Regions from separate parts of the Halobacillus naozhouensis genome, predicted to be linked through region 2. Evidence: riboswitches for the same ligand, from Rfam matches in the RefSeq annotation. Region 2 holds a riboswitch; the other holds the start of a gene.
What was found. Region 2 has a riboswitch for S-adenosylmethionine ahead of metX (homoserine O-acetyltransferase MetX). Riboswitches for the same ligand answer to the same signal wherever they lie in the genome.
Positions count from the first base shown of each region.

Region 1 (7,843 bases), 960 kb from region 2:
TGATAATCACTTTTCCTTGCGAGTAGGTGAGGGCTTTCTCAATAACGTCTACATCGGTTGAATCAATGATCAAGGGAACTTTCACTTTATTAATGACTTGTTTCATGAAAGCTTCCATATCCTGTACTTCATCACGATCTGGGTCCGCCAGACAAATATCAATGACCTGGGCACCTTTCTTCACTTGAGCCCGGGCGATTTCCGAAGCTTCTTCAAATTTCCCTTCCGCGATTAACCGTTTGAACTTACGGGAGCCGATTACGTTGGTTCTTTCACCAATCAGAATCGGGCGGTCATTTTTATCTTCATAGATAAAGGGCTCGATTCCAGAAACAGCATGCGGATGGGAAGATGGCACCTTCCTGGGTTCGATCCCCTTTACAGCTTCTGCGAGGGCTTTTGTGTGATCGGGGGTTGTTCCGCAGCAGCCGCCCACGACATTCAGCCATCCCTTTTCAGCAAAGCCGGCTACTTTGATAGCTAGAGATTCAGGCGTTTCATGATAGTGACCTTCTTCATCAGGCAGCCCGGCGTTTGGATAACAACTTACAGAGGTGGTAGCCAGCTCTGAAAGTGAGCGAACATGATCGCGCATGAATTCTGGACCCGTTGCACAGTTTAAGCCGACAACAGCAGGTTTCATATGTTCCAGTGATAAATAAAAGGCTTCGATCGACTGACCCGCAAGTGTTGTGCCCATCGGTTCGATCGTCCCCGAAATCATCAAAGGAAGTGTTTGCTGGAGTGATGTAAAGGCTCGAGTAATTCCGAGGTAGGCCGCTTTTACATTCAGCATATCCTGGGAAGTCTCTAACAAGAGCAGGTCCACTTCACCTTTGATCAATCCTCTTGCCTGTTCTTCATAGGAATCGGCCAACTTTTCGAATGTTGTTCCTCCTGTCACTGAGAGGGTTTTGGTTGTGGGCCCCATAGCCCCAGCTGCGAAACGGGGTTGCCCATCTTTTGAAAAGTGTTCGGCTGCCTTTTTAGCAATTTGAGCAGCCTTAAGATTCATTTCCTCCGCTAAATGACCTAATCCATATTCGTCGAGAACGAGATCTGTTGCTCCGAATGTATTCGTTTCAATAATGTCTGCCCCAGCCTCCAAGTATTGAATATGAATGTGTTCAAGCACTTCTGGAGCTGTTAGATTCAAGTATTCATTACAACCCTCATAGGCCTCTCCGCCGAAGTCCTCTGCTTCAAGACCGGCATTTTGCAGCATTGTCCCCATGGCTCCGTCTAGTACGAGAATTCGTTTTGCGAGGTGTTGTTCAAATAATGTGGCTCCCATTCGCAACCTTCCTTTCTGTGTCTGCTTGTGTTTTCTGCTTAATATAGTGAGTGAGTTCTTCTGTGATTTCGTATCGTAAAAAGGGTGTGATTAAATAAATTCCATTAAAATAGTCAACAGCGGTATCAATTAAAGATTTTGCAATGGCAATTCCTTCTGCCTGAGATAGCATGGGGTCGTGGCTGCAAGCTTCCATACGCTGTCTAATCTCCGGAGAAAGCGTAATTCCTGGTACTTCATTGTGCAAAAACTCCGCGTTGCGCGAGCTGATTAGTGGCATGATGCCAATATAGATAGGAACTGGTATATGCTGGGTCGCTTCATATACTTCCTTTAGCTGTTCGTTACTGTACACAGGTTGGCTGATAAAGTAATCTGCGCCATATTTGATCTTTTTTTCTAAACGGCCAACCGCTCGATTTAGGTTGCGGACATTTGGATTAAAAGCGGCCGCGACGGAGAAATTCGTGTTCATACCAAGCGATTTACCAGAAAAAGAGATCCCTTTATTGAGCTGTTTAATGTAATGAATCAGATCAAACGAAGACAGATCATAGACGGATGTGGCACCAGGGAAGTCACCGATTTTAGTGGGATCCCCTGTAATGGCAAGTACCTGGGTGATTCCGAGTGTATGCAGCCCCATCAAATGAGATTGCAGGCCGATCAGATTGCGGTCACGGCAGGATATATGGACTAACGGGTTGATATCGAATTTTTGTTTGATAATGGAGGCGACGGCTGTGTTGCAAATTCTCGGGCTGGCCAGTGAATTATCTGCTAACGTCACTGAATCAACTCCAGCTTGTTGGAGTGCCTGAGCTCCTTTTAAATATCGATCAGTAGAGAGACGCTTCGGTGGATCAAGCTCAACAATGATAGACGGTCTTTGCGCTGCTATTTCGTAAAGGTGTGGACGAGTATCTTTATTCTCAGGAGGGGCTGCCGAATCATTTTTTTGAATTGACACGGTCTTCTGCTCAATTGGCTTTTCACCCTTTATTTCATTCGCAATCGCAGTAATATGCTCAGGTGTTGTTCCACAGCAGCCCCCGATAAGCCTTGCACCTTGTTCATAAAGGGCGCGGGCACTAGCCTTAAAGTACTCTGCATCTGTTTTGTATATAAATCTGCCATCCTGGTAAGCTGGTAAGCTGGAATTTGGGTAGGCAGAGAGTACGGCCTTTTCGGGAAGAGGGACACTTTCTAACGCCTGCACCATGTGGTAAGGCCCCAGTCTGCAATTGACCCCAATCACATCCGCACCCTCTTTTTCTATAATCGCTAAAGCTTCTGCGAGGGAGGTGCCTTCCTGTAAGACACCAGGTTCATGCATAGACACTTGAGCGATGATCGGAAGTTCTGTTTCTTTTCGGGCAATTTGTAAAACGGTTGTAAGTTCTTCTAAGTCATAAAACGTTTCTAGTAAAATACCGTCTACTTCTTCAAACAGCAAACAGTATAGTTGCTCACGGAAGGTCCGTTTGATTTCTTCCAGAGAAACGGCTTGTTTTCTAATGCTGCGAATTCCTCCGATTGTACCCACTACATAGGTATTGTCTGTAGCAGCTTGTTTAGCTAGTCTGACAGCTGTTGTGTTGATTTCTTTTACTTTATCCTCTAACCCATAACGCGCCAGCTTAATATAGTTGGCTCCATATGTATTCGTTTGAATAATATCAGCACCAGCATCTACATATGCCTGATGAACGTGCAGGATTTCGTTTGGGTGAGAAAGGTTTAATTCCTCAAAGCATTGGTCGATGCCGTAAGAGTAAAGCAATGTTCCCATAGCACCATCACCAACAACTGTCTTTTCTTGAAGGGCATCTCTAAGGTCCATGATGTTCCTCCTGTCTTTAATATTTGTTAAGATTTATTGTCCACAAGACACGGGGGAGTAAGGAAGTGCCGTTCTTAGTCGAACTTCCTCTGCTGTGTCTAATGGAGCTTTTGTCTTCAGTAAAGATATGAGATCGATTCCAATCATCTATGACTCCCTTTGTAATTTGTTCAGTGTCTGATCGAGATCTTCGATTAGATCGTCAATACATTCAATGCCAACTGAAAAACGCAGCAGTCGGTTACAAACCCCATAGCGCTTCCGCTTTTCTTCCGGGATGTCGGCATGAGTCTGGGTCGCTGGATAGGTGATAAAACTTTCTACTCCGCCGAGACTTTCGGCAAAAGTAATGACTTTCAAGTTTCTTAAAAAGGGATCGATACAATGTTCAGCTTCTAAACGAAATGAAAGCATTCCGCCCCGGCCGGGATAAAAGACGTGTGTAACAGCGTGATGGCGTTCCAGATAGGAAACAACAGCCTTTGCATTTTGCTCATGCCGCTCCATTCGTAAGGCGAGGGTTTTCATCCCCCTCATAAGCAGCCACGAGTCAAAAGGGGAGAGGACTGCGCCGGTTGTATTTTGATGAGTCGCTAATTTTTCACAAATTACAGGGTCTTCTGCGACAAGTAGTCCGGCCAGGGTATCGTTGTGGCCGCCCAAATATTTGGTGGCACTATGGATCACAATATCGGCACCTTCTCGTAAAGGCTGTTGCAAGAGCGGTGTATATAATGTGTTATCAACAAGCAGCAGAAGACCATGTTCCCTGGCTACTCTCGCTATGGCCGGAATATCTGCAACATGCATAAGCGGGTTCGTAGGTGTCTCAATATAAATCGCCTTCGTTTTCTCAGTGATATATTCCTCTAAGTCGGATAAATGTTGGCTGTCACAATAATGAAATCTCAAACCATATTGAGTAGAGAGGTGCTCAAATAAACGATAACTGCCGCCATACAAATCTTCTGACACAATGATCTCATCTTGATGGGCGAATAAAGAAAGTGCAGTTTGAATTGCCGCCATCCCTGAACTGAATGCAAATCCCATTTCTCCATGTTCAATTTCCGCAATGGATCGTTCGAGAATGCTTCTTGTGGGATTCCCTGTTCTTGAGTAGTCAAAGCCAGTCGATTCACCGATGCCAGGATGTTGGTAGGCAGTTGAGAAATAGACGGGAGCATTAACGGCTCCTGTAGCATCCAGATTGTTTTTGCCTGTATGAACTAACTTTGTTTCCGTACGTGAGGTAGACATGAGCATTCTCCTTTTATAAAAATAAAAAAAGCCTTCTGTAAGAAGAAGACTTTAAGATACTTAATGCTTCTTCTTATCTTTCAAGTTTAAATAACTTGCTGGATTTAGCACCATACTGGTAATACCAGTGGTTGCTGAGGTTTCATCGGGCCAGTCCCTACACCTCTCTAGATAAGAAAACATATGTAATTTTTTGGTATTTATAATTGCTTACTTTACATCAAATGAACAATGGATTCAAGAGTAAACTTTATGTCTTTCTGTTGAATTCTTCTAGCCTAGTTTATGACTTCTGTAAATCATCTAGTACTCGATTTGAAATCTTGTTTCAGATGTTGCGACTTACATTACACGAAAAAAAACAAGGAATCAAGGGTAATTGTCAAAAGAATTTAAAAATTATTAAACCCGACTAAATCACTTTGAATAAAGGGTTTTAGGATTTAAATGGCAATAAATTTTACAAATTCTCTTTGACAGGATCGAATACTTGTTGTATATTTTCCAGTAACAAAATTAAATCAATTTCTTATCCAGAGGGGTGGAGGGACTTGGCCCGACGAAACCTCGGCAACAGACTAGTCATAGTACTGTGCTAACTCCAACAAGCTATTAGCTTGATAGATAAGAAGAGACGGATCCCGTTGTCTGAAATCCTCTTCTTATTGCTGTTTAAGAAGAGGATTTTTTTAATTTAATGATGATACTGCTGACTAGACAACTAGAGGTAGTGCTGCTTGTTAGAGTAGAGCAGTGCTGCCTTTTTTCTTTGCTTTTCACAAATACTAACTGTTTCTTTTGAGGAGGATTCAACGATGACTAATAACGTAGTAACCTATGACTCTGCTTTTGAAAATCCTTTCCCTGATCGCATCACAAAAGATCATAAACAAGAAGCATTCCAGGTTTTACAATGGGCCTATCGTTCTTATGATGATATTGTCTATGCCTGCAGTTTTGGTGCAGAAGGGATTGTATTAATCGACTTGATTTCTCAGGTGAAAAAGGATGCAGCCATTGTATTCCTGGATACGGATGTTCACTTTCAAGAGACTTATGATCTCATCAATGCAATTAAAGAAAGATTTCCAGATTTGCAGATTACGATGAAAAAACCGGACTTAACGTTGCAGGAACAAGCCAGTAAGCATGGCGATGAATTGTGGAATCGAAATCCTGATAAATGTTGTTATATTAGGAAGATTAAACCGCTTGAAGACGCTTTAAACGGAGCAACGGCTTGGATTTCCGGGTTAAGACGCGAGCAATCTCCAAGCAGAAGTGAAACAAACTTTGTGAACAAAGATGACCGTTTTCGCTCGATCAAAGTTTGTCCACTCATTCACTGGACCTGGGAGGACGTATGGGAGCATATTCGTACTCGTAACCTTCCATACAATGAACTTCATGATCGAGGATACGCCAGTATCGGCTGTATGCCTTGCACGTCCCCTTCAGAGGATCCTAATGATCGTTCAGGCAGATGGCAAGGATTTGCTAAAACAGAATGTGGTCTGCACACCGGATCTCCTAAGGACTCCCGTTCATGACCCTGATCATTATAGGGCTGGCCGTTTCTTGCTTTTTTGCATTTAATGTCGGGGCAAGTGGTTCAGCTGCAACGATGGGAATTGCTTATGGAGCTCAAGTTATCAAGAAGAAACGAACAGCTCTTCTCCTAAGCGGGGTGGGGGGATTGCTTGGTGCTTTGTGGGGCGGAGAGGTAGTGGAAACGATAGGAAAGGGGCTCATAGCATCAGAACTGCTGACTGTTCAGGCGGCTGTCATTATCTTGTCTGTAGCGGCCATTACATTATTTTTTACGAACATGATTGGCATTCCGCTCTCCACAAGTGAGGTAACAGTTGGAGCCATAGTCGGGGTAGGGATCTCTTTGCAGCAGCTTTACCTTGACACTCTGATTCACATTGTCACCTTCTGGGTAATTGTTCCTGTCGCTGCCTTTACCCTGACATTTTGTTTTGGATTAATCGGAAATTACTGGAGAAGGAAGCACAAGTCTTCAGCGAGTAGACAAATTTCCAAGTGGATTTCCATTTTGTTAATTATAACTGGTTTCATAGAGGCCTTTGCTGCTGGGATGAACAACGTAGCGAATGCAATTGGCCCTCTTGTCGGTGCGGGTGTTTTACCAAAAGAAATAGGACTGCTGGCAGGAGGGGTGTTTATTGCCCTTGGAAGTATTTTATTAGGAGGAAGAGTGCTTGAAACAAATGGCAAGCGCATTTCCACATTAACCTTAACAGATGGGGTTATGGTGTCAGGGACATCGGGCGTATTGGTAGTGGGTGCTTCCTTATTAGGAGTTCCCATTCCGATGACACAGGTTACGACATCAGCCATTGTGGGGATAGGGGCAACGAAGAACTGGGGCGAAATTTGGAAAAAGAGAATTATTTATCAAATTTTGAAAGTCTGGATCACTTCTCCAATTATTTCCCTGGTTCTTGCTTACTGTTTAACGGAAGTCTTTTTGAGGTCAAATTTTTATACAGTTGTTATGATGGCTTGCGGAATATTCGCCACTTTGCTTCTGACAGGCTTTGGAAGGAAGGCAGCTGTCCAGACCCCAAAAGGGAAACCTCGATCCTTAAAACAAGAGTTTTAGTATGGACACAATGCCATCGCACCATTCAGCTGGAGTGAGGTGTAGTAACTACCTGATCACAACCTAAGGAGGGAAGACCATGAATACAAACATTGCCAGGCATGATACTGCTTCTATTTCAAAGATTGATTATCACCGTAAAAATCAGCATTTTAGTGGTGTGGTTTGGCTTACCGGTCTATCAGGTTCTGGAAAGTCTACGATAGCCAAACTTATTAATCAGAAGCTCTATGATCAAGGGGTGCAAACCTATGTCCTGGATGAAGATGATGTACGTCACGGGTTGAACAATGACCTCGGTTATGGAGAACGGGATCGACAAGAAAACATTCGAAGGGTTGGAGAAGCAGTCAAGCTTTTAGTAGATAGCGGGACAATTGTAATGGCAGCATTTACTTCTCCTTTCCGTTCAGACCGCAACCAGATTCGTCATAAATTCAGAGAGAATGAGTTCCTTGAAGTATTCGTGAGTTGTCCGATTGAGGACTGTGAGAAACGTGATCCTAAAGGTTTATATAAAAAAGTTAGAATAGGTGAGATTCCATCCTTTACAGGGTTTGATTCCCCATATGAACCACCGCATGAGGGAGACCTAGTTGTTCATACGGACCAGGAATCTGAAGAGTCCTCATCTGAACGTATTTTTCATCTATTACGGCAAAAACAATGGATTTAATGGACGTAAAGGATTTTTTCAACGCATGATCTATTCAGAAAGTTGTAAATAAAGATTCTGGTCACAGCCAAACTATTCGCTAGAACTTTTTTTATAAGTTCTAGCTTTGCTCACACTTAGTGTTTAGCCTTAATTATTCGT
Region 1 is NZ_CP121671.1:595,931-603,773, forward strand. It holds gene metH (methionine synthase) at 1-1,294, opposite strand, end outside; gene P9989_RS03180 (bifunctional homocysteine S-methyltransferase/methylenetetrahydrofolate reductase) at 1,275-3,137, opposite strand; gene P9989_RS03185 (methionine biosynthesis PLP-dependent protein) at 3,285-4,397, opposite strand; SAM riboswitch class I at 4,468-4,575, opposite strand; SAM riboswitch class I at 4,924-5,028, shown strand; gene P9989_RS03190 (phosphoadenylyl-sulfate reductase) at 5,213-5,947, shown strand; gene cysP (sulfate permease) at 5,944-7,026, shown strand; gene cysC (adenylyl-sulfate kinase) at 7,106-7,702, shown strand; gene P9989_RS03205 (cation:proton antiporter) at 7,836-7,843, opposite strand, start outside.
Region 1: linked by a shared signal. The riboswitch ahead of P9989_RS03185 (methionine biosynthesis PLP-dependent protein) and the one ahead of metX (homoserine O-acetyltransferase MetX) in region 2 are both predicted to bind S-adenosylmethionine.

Region 2 (7,843 bases):
AGAGCACCGATCATTGCGGAAATGCTAATGGTTTCCCCACTGATGAGCAATCCTAGAACTGCCCCGATAATCGTAAATGGCAGCGAGAAAAGGATCGCAAATGGTGCCAGCGCCCCGCCAAAGAAGATAACGAGTACGAGATAGACGATCGCAATTGCGGCAAGCATGGCTAAACCAAGCTGTGTAAATGACTCTTGAATATCTTGTGTCACACCGCCCATCGTCACTTCTAAGCCGGACGAAAGGTCAAGCTCGTCAATTTCACTTTGAACATCAGCCGATACGGATCCAATATCGTCAGTTGTGATTTTCGCACTGACGCTTGCATACACACGACCATCTTTCCTTGTAATGGTATCAGCTGTTGTTCCTTCTTCTACTTCTACAACTTCACTGATGGCAACAGATTTCCCAGTAGGTGATTGGATCTCACGGTCAGTGATATCACTAATATCTTCATAGTTTTCCTTTTCCACTTCTACATAAACATTCAGTTCTTCGCCATCCTGTTTAATCGTGGTGATCACTGGCTGCTCGCCATTTTGGTTCAACTCCATACCTAGTTGAGCAGCTGTTAATCCGAGTTCACTTAATTTTTCATGATTAGCCAAAAGTGTGTACTCTTCATATGATTCAGACAAGCTAGAGTCAATCCCAGTCAGATTATCTTGATCAGACAAAATGGATTGGACATCCTTAACTACAGGCTCAATTTCACTAATCGAGTCTCCGTAAACGAGAAGTTCAAGCGTACTGCTTGATCCTGTAGAAGAAAAGTCCTGTGTGGACCACTCGCCTTTTTCAGTCGCTTCTTGCAGATGATCAATGACTGTTTGACTTTCAGAGGAAAAGTTTTCCGTTTCACTGCTATATTCTACAAAGAATACAGCCTGATTTGACGCCCCAGGATTCATTGGATTTTCACCGCCAACTGAATACTGAATAGTTTTCGCTCCGTCTCTTCCTTCAAGATATTCCTGTGCATCTGTGGCGATACTCTCGACATCTTCTAATGTTTGACCGGGTTCCGGACTATAGGTGGCGATAACCATTTTCTGTTCCTGGGCTGGCAGGAAACTAACCCCAACGAATGGTACTAACGCTACACTTCCTGCCAAAATAACGAAGGCAATGAGCGTTGAAATGATTTTGTGATTAAGGGTTCGATTGAGCACAGAGCGATATGCTCTAGCTAGTCGGCCACCTTGATAATCATGATCAACTTTTTTCAATTTACCTTGTTTCAACAAGGAATGAGACATCATCGGTACAATCGTAACGGCCACAAGTAACGAAGCCAGCAGCGCAAATACAACCGTTAAGGCAAACGGTAGAAAGATTTGCCCCACTGTACCTTCTACTAATCCAAGTGGTAAAAATACAGCAATGGTTACAATCGTTGAAGATAAAATCGGCATAAACATTTCCCGGGTGGCGGACCGGACTAAATCTTTGCCTTTAAGTTTTTCACCTGGCAGTGACATGCGCCGGTATATATTTTCAACGACAACAATGGAATCATCTACTACCCTTCCAATTGCGACAGTCATCGCGCCCAAAGTCATGATATTTAATGTTATATCCATCTGCTTAAGGGCTAAGACAGCAATGAGTAAGGAAAGCGGGATCGATATGATAGAAATTAGTGTCGTTCTGAAATTACGTAAGAACAGAAGAATCACAATTACAGCAAATAACCCGCCGAACAAAGCTTTATTCAGCATCGTACTAACAGACTCTTCAATCGGCTCCCCTTGATCAAAAGAATAGACAAACTCTGTTCCGTCAAGTTCACCTTTAAATTCCTCTGTCTGTTCTTTCACTGCATTTACAACATCAACTGTATTCGCCTCTTGTGATTTAATCACTTGAAGCGAAATAGAATCCTCCCCATTGGTACGAGAAATAGACTCAGCTTGCCCTACCACTTCAATTTCAGCAAGGTCTCCCAGCGGTACAGTTGGGATACCGGCTTGTGCTGCCTGCTCAGCTGTCATGGCTCCTGCAGACGACTGATCCTGAGCCGGTATTTGCCCAGAAGGAGATCCTTGAGGAGACTGTTGTCCCTGAGATGGCGATTGGGCTGCAGATTGCCCCTGAGACGAAGGAACTGCTGGAATCTCCAAGTTTCGTAGATCTTCCACTGTCGTTAATTCACCATCAATGACGACTGACTTTTGAGTGTCATCAAACGTATATAAGCCAAGCGGGAAGGAAACATCCGAGCCTTGAATCAGTTTCGTAACTGTTTCACCATCCATTCCGCGCTCTTTTAAGGCAGCTTCATCATAATCAATCCGAATCTCCTGGACTTGCTGACCGGAGACTTGAATATCTGCTACGCCTTCAATCCCTTCTAGTGCCGGCACAATTTGCTCTTCTACTGTTGTCGTTAGCTTTTCTAATGATTGATCTTCATTGATAACACTTAAACTGACTACAGGAAAGGCGCTAAAACTCAGCCGACTGACTGAAGGTTCCTGTGCTGACTCAGGCAGTGACACTTTCGCAACTGCATCTTTTAATTCATCCTCAGCTTCATCTAGATTCTTATCAAAGGTGTACTGCAGTTGAAGAGAAGAAGCATTTTGATACGATGTAGAACTGACTGTCTTCACTCCACTCAATTGACTGACCTGTTGTTCTATAGGCTTTGAGATTTCTTCAGCAACCTCTTCTGGTGTAGCTCCAGGATAAACGGTAGACACCGTAATGATAGGTGGTTCAATATCCGGAATCGTTTCTAGTTTCATATTTAAACCTGAATATAAACCTGCTATGGTTATAATAATAGTCATTAACCAGATCGCAAATTTATTGTTCATAGAAAAATTAATTATCTGTTTCATACAAACCCCTCCCCCAATTTGACCAGTTAGTCATAACAAACTATAATATAAATGACTAAACGGTCATAAGTCAAGAGAGGAACTCGTTTGAATTTAACTAAGGAGTCATCACAATATGGAAGATAAAAGCATTTTCATTATCGAACACGCTATTAAACTATTTGCAAACAAAGGATTCAGTGCCACTTCCGTCCAGGAAATTGCTAATGAGTGTGGTATTTCTAAGGGAGCCTTTTATTTGCATTTTAAATCAAAGGATGCTCTTTTATTAGAGATTTTTTATTATTATTCTAGAAAAATTCAGCTCAAAACAGATGAAATTGAAGCAGAAGATTTACAGCCGCGTCAAAAATTCATTCAAAAACTCTCCGTTACATTTGAAGAGATTATCACACATCGTGAATTTATAATTATGCAAATACGAGAGCAGGCCATTCCCTTCAATCACGATATTGAGGAATTTTTGCGCCACATGAGATTCAATTCTTATCATTTTTACAAAAAGAACCTGATTGATATCTACGGGGATCGTATTAACGAATTCGTATGGGAAGTCACTCTCATTTTGCAGGGGATATTTAAAACGTATATTGACTTAATAATAATAGAGAATGTGAAGTTTGATATTAAACGACTTTGTGAAGAAATGTTAAAACGTGCAGATTATATTGTTGAGGGGTTCAAACACAATAATGACCAACCAGTCATTACCCATGAGCTTATGAGTGAGATCATTCCTGATGATTTCTATTCTCGGCAGTTAGAGCTCATGAAACATACATTAGAGGAAAAACAGGCGGCTGCTCCAAAAGAAATCCAGGACACCATTGCTGTATTACTGGAAGAACTTATCAGAACGGAGCCTCGTACCGCCGTCATTAAGGGAATGCTGACAAATCTTGAAGAAGAGGATGGATTCCAGCAAATAGTCGGGCAGATTCGTTCCTATTTTCATGTGTAACCTGCCACAACCAGGCATCATCGAGGTTCGTGGCTGCCTTCCTCTTCCATTTGCTCGGCTTCAATGATTTCATCAAGGATAGGATACACGGATTCTACACCCTTTTGTGCGATTAGACATGCCACTCCCAATGTTGTCGACCAAAAGGACTCAGGAATGTAAGGATTCTTTAAACCGGCGGGCTGGAACAACGCCCGGTAAATTCGATTAACGTGCTGCTCTGTTGTTTGAGAATCCGTTTCACGTTCGCCTCGTGCCAGCAGAAACACATAACGCATCGACTGAAATAAGTTATCACCCGGCATAAACGTGTATTCTTTAAAAAATTTCACCTGTTTCTCAGTTTCCTGCTTTAAGCCGGAACCCACAGCCAGATCATCTAAATGTTCATGCAAATGCCGATACACTTGTTGAAAAATTCTGCGCTTCTCCTCCTGCATCACCTTATCTGTATAAATGCTTTGTAATTTTTCAAAGGCAGTTTCTTTTGTCCAAGTCATAGGAATCACCTCTTCATTCTTATTCGATAAAAGTATTTTCATTCCTTCCAAAGCCAAAGTTCTTAGCCTCCCATTCTACCGAACCATATAGCTCCGGGAGAGATGACGAGTGTTCCTTTAATAAGTCGGGAAGGTGCGGTACGATTTTATTCCAAACCATCGGGTTAGCTGCCATGGCTTGAAAGAGAGCCTTCTCGTCCCGTGACCATGGCCTCATGGATTGAATGTAATCAAGAGTTAATCGATAGCCTGGCTCTAATTGTTCGTCCCGCTTTTGCTTAAATTCAGCCATCACATGATCCCAGGATCTCCCTTCATCATGTTTCTGTATAGCCTCCGCCAACAAGAAGGACTGCATGAATGCATCGTTTATTCCGAGGCCAGTACTCGGGTCTTTACTATGAGCAGCATCTCCAATTAAAGCCCATCCTTCTCCAGCCGGCTCCCGAAAAAAATTCGGTACGCCGGGTGTACCGACGATTTTCCCTTGCAGCGAAGCCCTTTGCAACCGTTTTTCCATCCCATAGAAAGATTGATAAATCTCTTTAAATTTATGAGAATTTTTCACCATCTCCTTGAACTCTTCAGAGTGAACTTCCAGCCCTAAGCAGTCGATACCCGGCTCCATCGGAAAGAGGAAACCAATTCTTCCTTCATTAAGAAAAATCTCTGTTGTTGGCTCCGTTAACGGTTCAATCCCATGATAATAGCCGTAAAATACCGGCCGCTGTGGTGAGTGGAAACCGTACTTGCCTGCTTGAACGTTTTCGGCAATGAACGAATGTCTGCCATCTGCTCCTACCACTAGTGAAGCATGAATCCGCTTCGTCTCTCCCGTTTTATCCACGGCTTCCACACCTATCACACGCTGTTCATCAGTTATCAAGTCTTTAACCGTACAGCTTTCAAGCAGCTCCACTCCCTCATTACTGCAGGCTTTCGTCAAAAGTACATCATCTAAATGACTACGCTTAGGAATGATCGTATAGAAATCCCTTGGTCCTTCCACAAAGCTATCACCGACATATGTACGCATTCTATTAATCTTACGCAATCCAGTAGATTCCACTTCTTCTCGGACACCAAGCTTCTCCAAATAATGCACATGGGACAGATGATGTGTAGATAACGTATCACTAGGAAAGGATGCCTTATCAATCAGAAGGACCCGTTTCCCCATTTGTCCAAGTAAAATCGCCAGACTCGCACCAGCGACTCTTGCTCCCACGATCACAATATCCACACGTTGTTCCATAAATCCGCACCTCGTCCTCACTCTATTTCCTCTAGCGTAACGTTTTTTTGCAATAACAGCCAGTTATGAGTTTGAAACGAGTGAACACATGAATTGGATATTTATACATAAAAAATGACTCCCATCTAAGGGAGCCTCTTTTTACTTGAAATTCCATTCATTTTCTACGTTGTGATTTTTGTCCATAACCTGCAGACGGCTTGGCTTATTGTTCTCTGCCAGTTCTGTTGCCTTTTCGACGGCTGTATCTCGTTCGTCGTATAAGTCTGTCGGGGCTACGTCCTCAATTTTCACAAACCAGCCTGTAACATCCTTATTAGGTACCACACTATATTCCTTCATCAAAATCTCTCCTCTCCTCATTGCTCTATTAGATGTTTTCCCAGCATAGTTGTCTGTCAAACGTTCCTTCCTATTGCAAAAATAGTTTGACAATATTTACTTCTGCTTTTATAATTCGTAACATACATTTAAAAACAATATTCTATCTTGGCTGTATCGAAAGAATTCGTTAAAAGGCTTCATGCTTGTGATGATTGGAAAAATTAATTGAATATCTCTTATCGAGAGTGGCAGAGGGACTAGGCCCTGTGATGCCCGGCAACCTTCAAGCATTCGGCTTGAAAAGGTGCTAATTCCTACAGATCGAAGGATGGATCTGACAGATAAGAGGAGGAATATATACATACGCCCTCTTCTTATTACAGAAGAGGGCTTTTTATATGGAATTTTACATTAAGGAGGGATGATGCATGTCATTGCATAACCCTGTCGAACAGAAACAGTCTGTGGCAAAAGTTTCAATCGAAGACTTCACATTTGAATCTGGTGACACACTCTCCAAGATTGAGCTGGCATATGAACACTATGGCCCTGAGGGAGCCCCGGTTATTTTACTCTGCCATGCTTTAACTGGAAATCAGTACGCTGTCGGTTCAAGTGAAAATCCCGGCTGGTGGGCAGGATTGGTTGGAGAACAATGTCCGATTGATATCACTCAGTATCAAGTCATCACCTTTAATGTGCTGGGAGGGTGTCACGGTTCAACTGGACCGGCAAGTATAAATCCTGAAACTGGCGATCTTTACCGTCTTGACTTCCCTGAAGTAACGATTCGTGACATGGTTCACGCCCAGTATAGGGCCCTGCATCAGTTAGGGTATACCGAATTACATGCGGTCGCTGGCGGATCTCTGGGAGGGATGCAAACGCTCGAATGGGGTTTGCTCTATCCTGATTTCATGAGGCAGCTCTTCGTATTAGCTGCGACCCCTTATTTGAGTGATTATGGAATCGCCTTTAATCATATTGGAGCAAGGGCCATACAAGATGATCCAGCGTTTAAGGAGGGATATTATTCATCTAATGATACGCTTCACGGCTTTGAAGTTGCCCGGATGGCCGGCATGGTCACCTACAGAAGTGCTCCACTTTTCCAAAAAAGATTTGCAAGAGAGCAAGAGGATGCCCTTTATTCAATTCAATCCTATTTGAATTATCAAGGGGAAAAAATAAAGCAGCGTTTTGATGCCAACAGCTATCTGTATTTGTTAGAAGCGATGAACAACCATGATATTAGAAAAGGTCGAGGCAGCTTACAAGATACAGCTGCTGCCTATAAACCAGCCTTATTTACAGTAAGCTTTGAGCATGATCTGCTTTATCCAAAAGAACTGATTCAGCCCTTCTCCCATCATGCGTTAAATGGGGAACATTATCATGTGAAAACAGATTATGGACATGATGGATTTCTCGTGGAATTTGGAGAATGGGGAGCATGGATAAGTGATAAATTGAACGAGGAGGGAACTAACTATTGACTATTAAAGCAGCCATATTGGGATTTGGGACAGTCGGAGAGGGAGTCTATCAAATCCTGCAAACGAAACGAGACCATTTAACCAAATTAGCAGGAGCCCCTATCGAACTATGCGGCATCCTCGTAGATAACTTGTCTAAAGAACGCGAGCTCCCCCATTCTGTTTTCGTCACGGATCAATATGAGCAGATTCTTGCCCAGAAGCCTGATGTGATCTTTGAAGCCATCGTCGGCGAAGAACCATGTTTCTCCTATTTAACAAAAGCTGTTGATCGACACATCCATGTCGTTACAGCGAACAAAGTGATGTTTGCCAAATACGGAACCCGTTTATTGGAGCAGGCTGCCCAAAAAGTAGGAATTGGCTACGAAGCGACGACAGCGTCCGGCACGCCTATCCTTGGAACCATCACAAGGCTCCTCCAGGCAAATTCAATCACGAAAATAGAAGCGATTTTA
Region 2 is NZ_CP121671.1:3,858,846-3,866,688, forward strand. It holds gene P9989_RS19735 (efflux RND transporter permease subunit) at 1-2,849, opposite strand, end outside; gene P9989_RS19740 (TetR/AcrR family transcriptional regulator) at 2,965-3,810, shown strand; gene P9989_RS19745 (hypothetical protein) at 3,828-4,310, opposite strand; gene P9989_RS19750 (NAD(P)/FAD-dependent oxidoreductase) at 4,330-5,565, opposite strand; gene P9989_RS19755 (DUF2188 domain-containing protein) at 5,707-5,907, opposite strand; SAM riboswitch class I at 6,123-6,237, shown strand; gene metX (homoserine O-acetyltransferase MetX) at 6,318-7,385, shown strand; gene P9989_RS19765 (homoserine dehydrogenase) at 7,382-7,843, shown strand, end outside.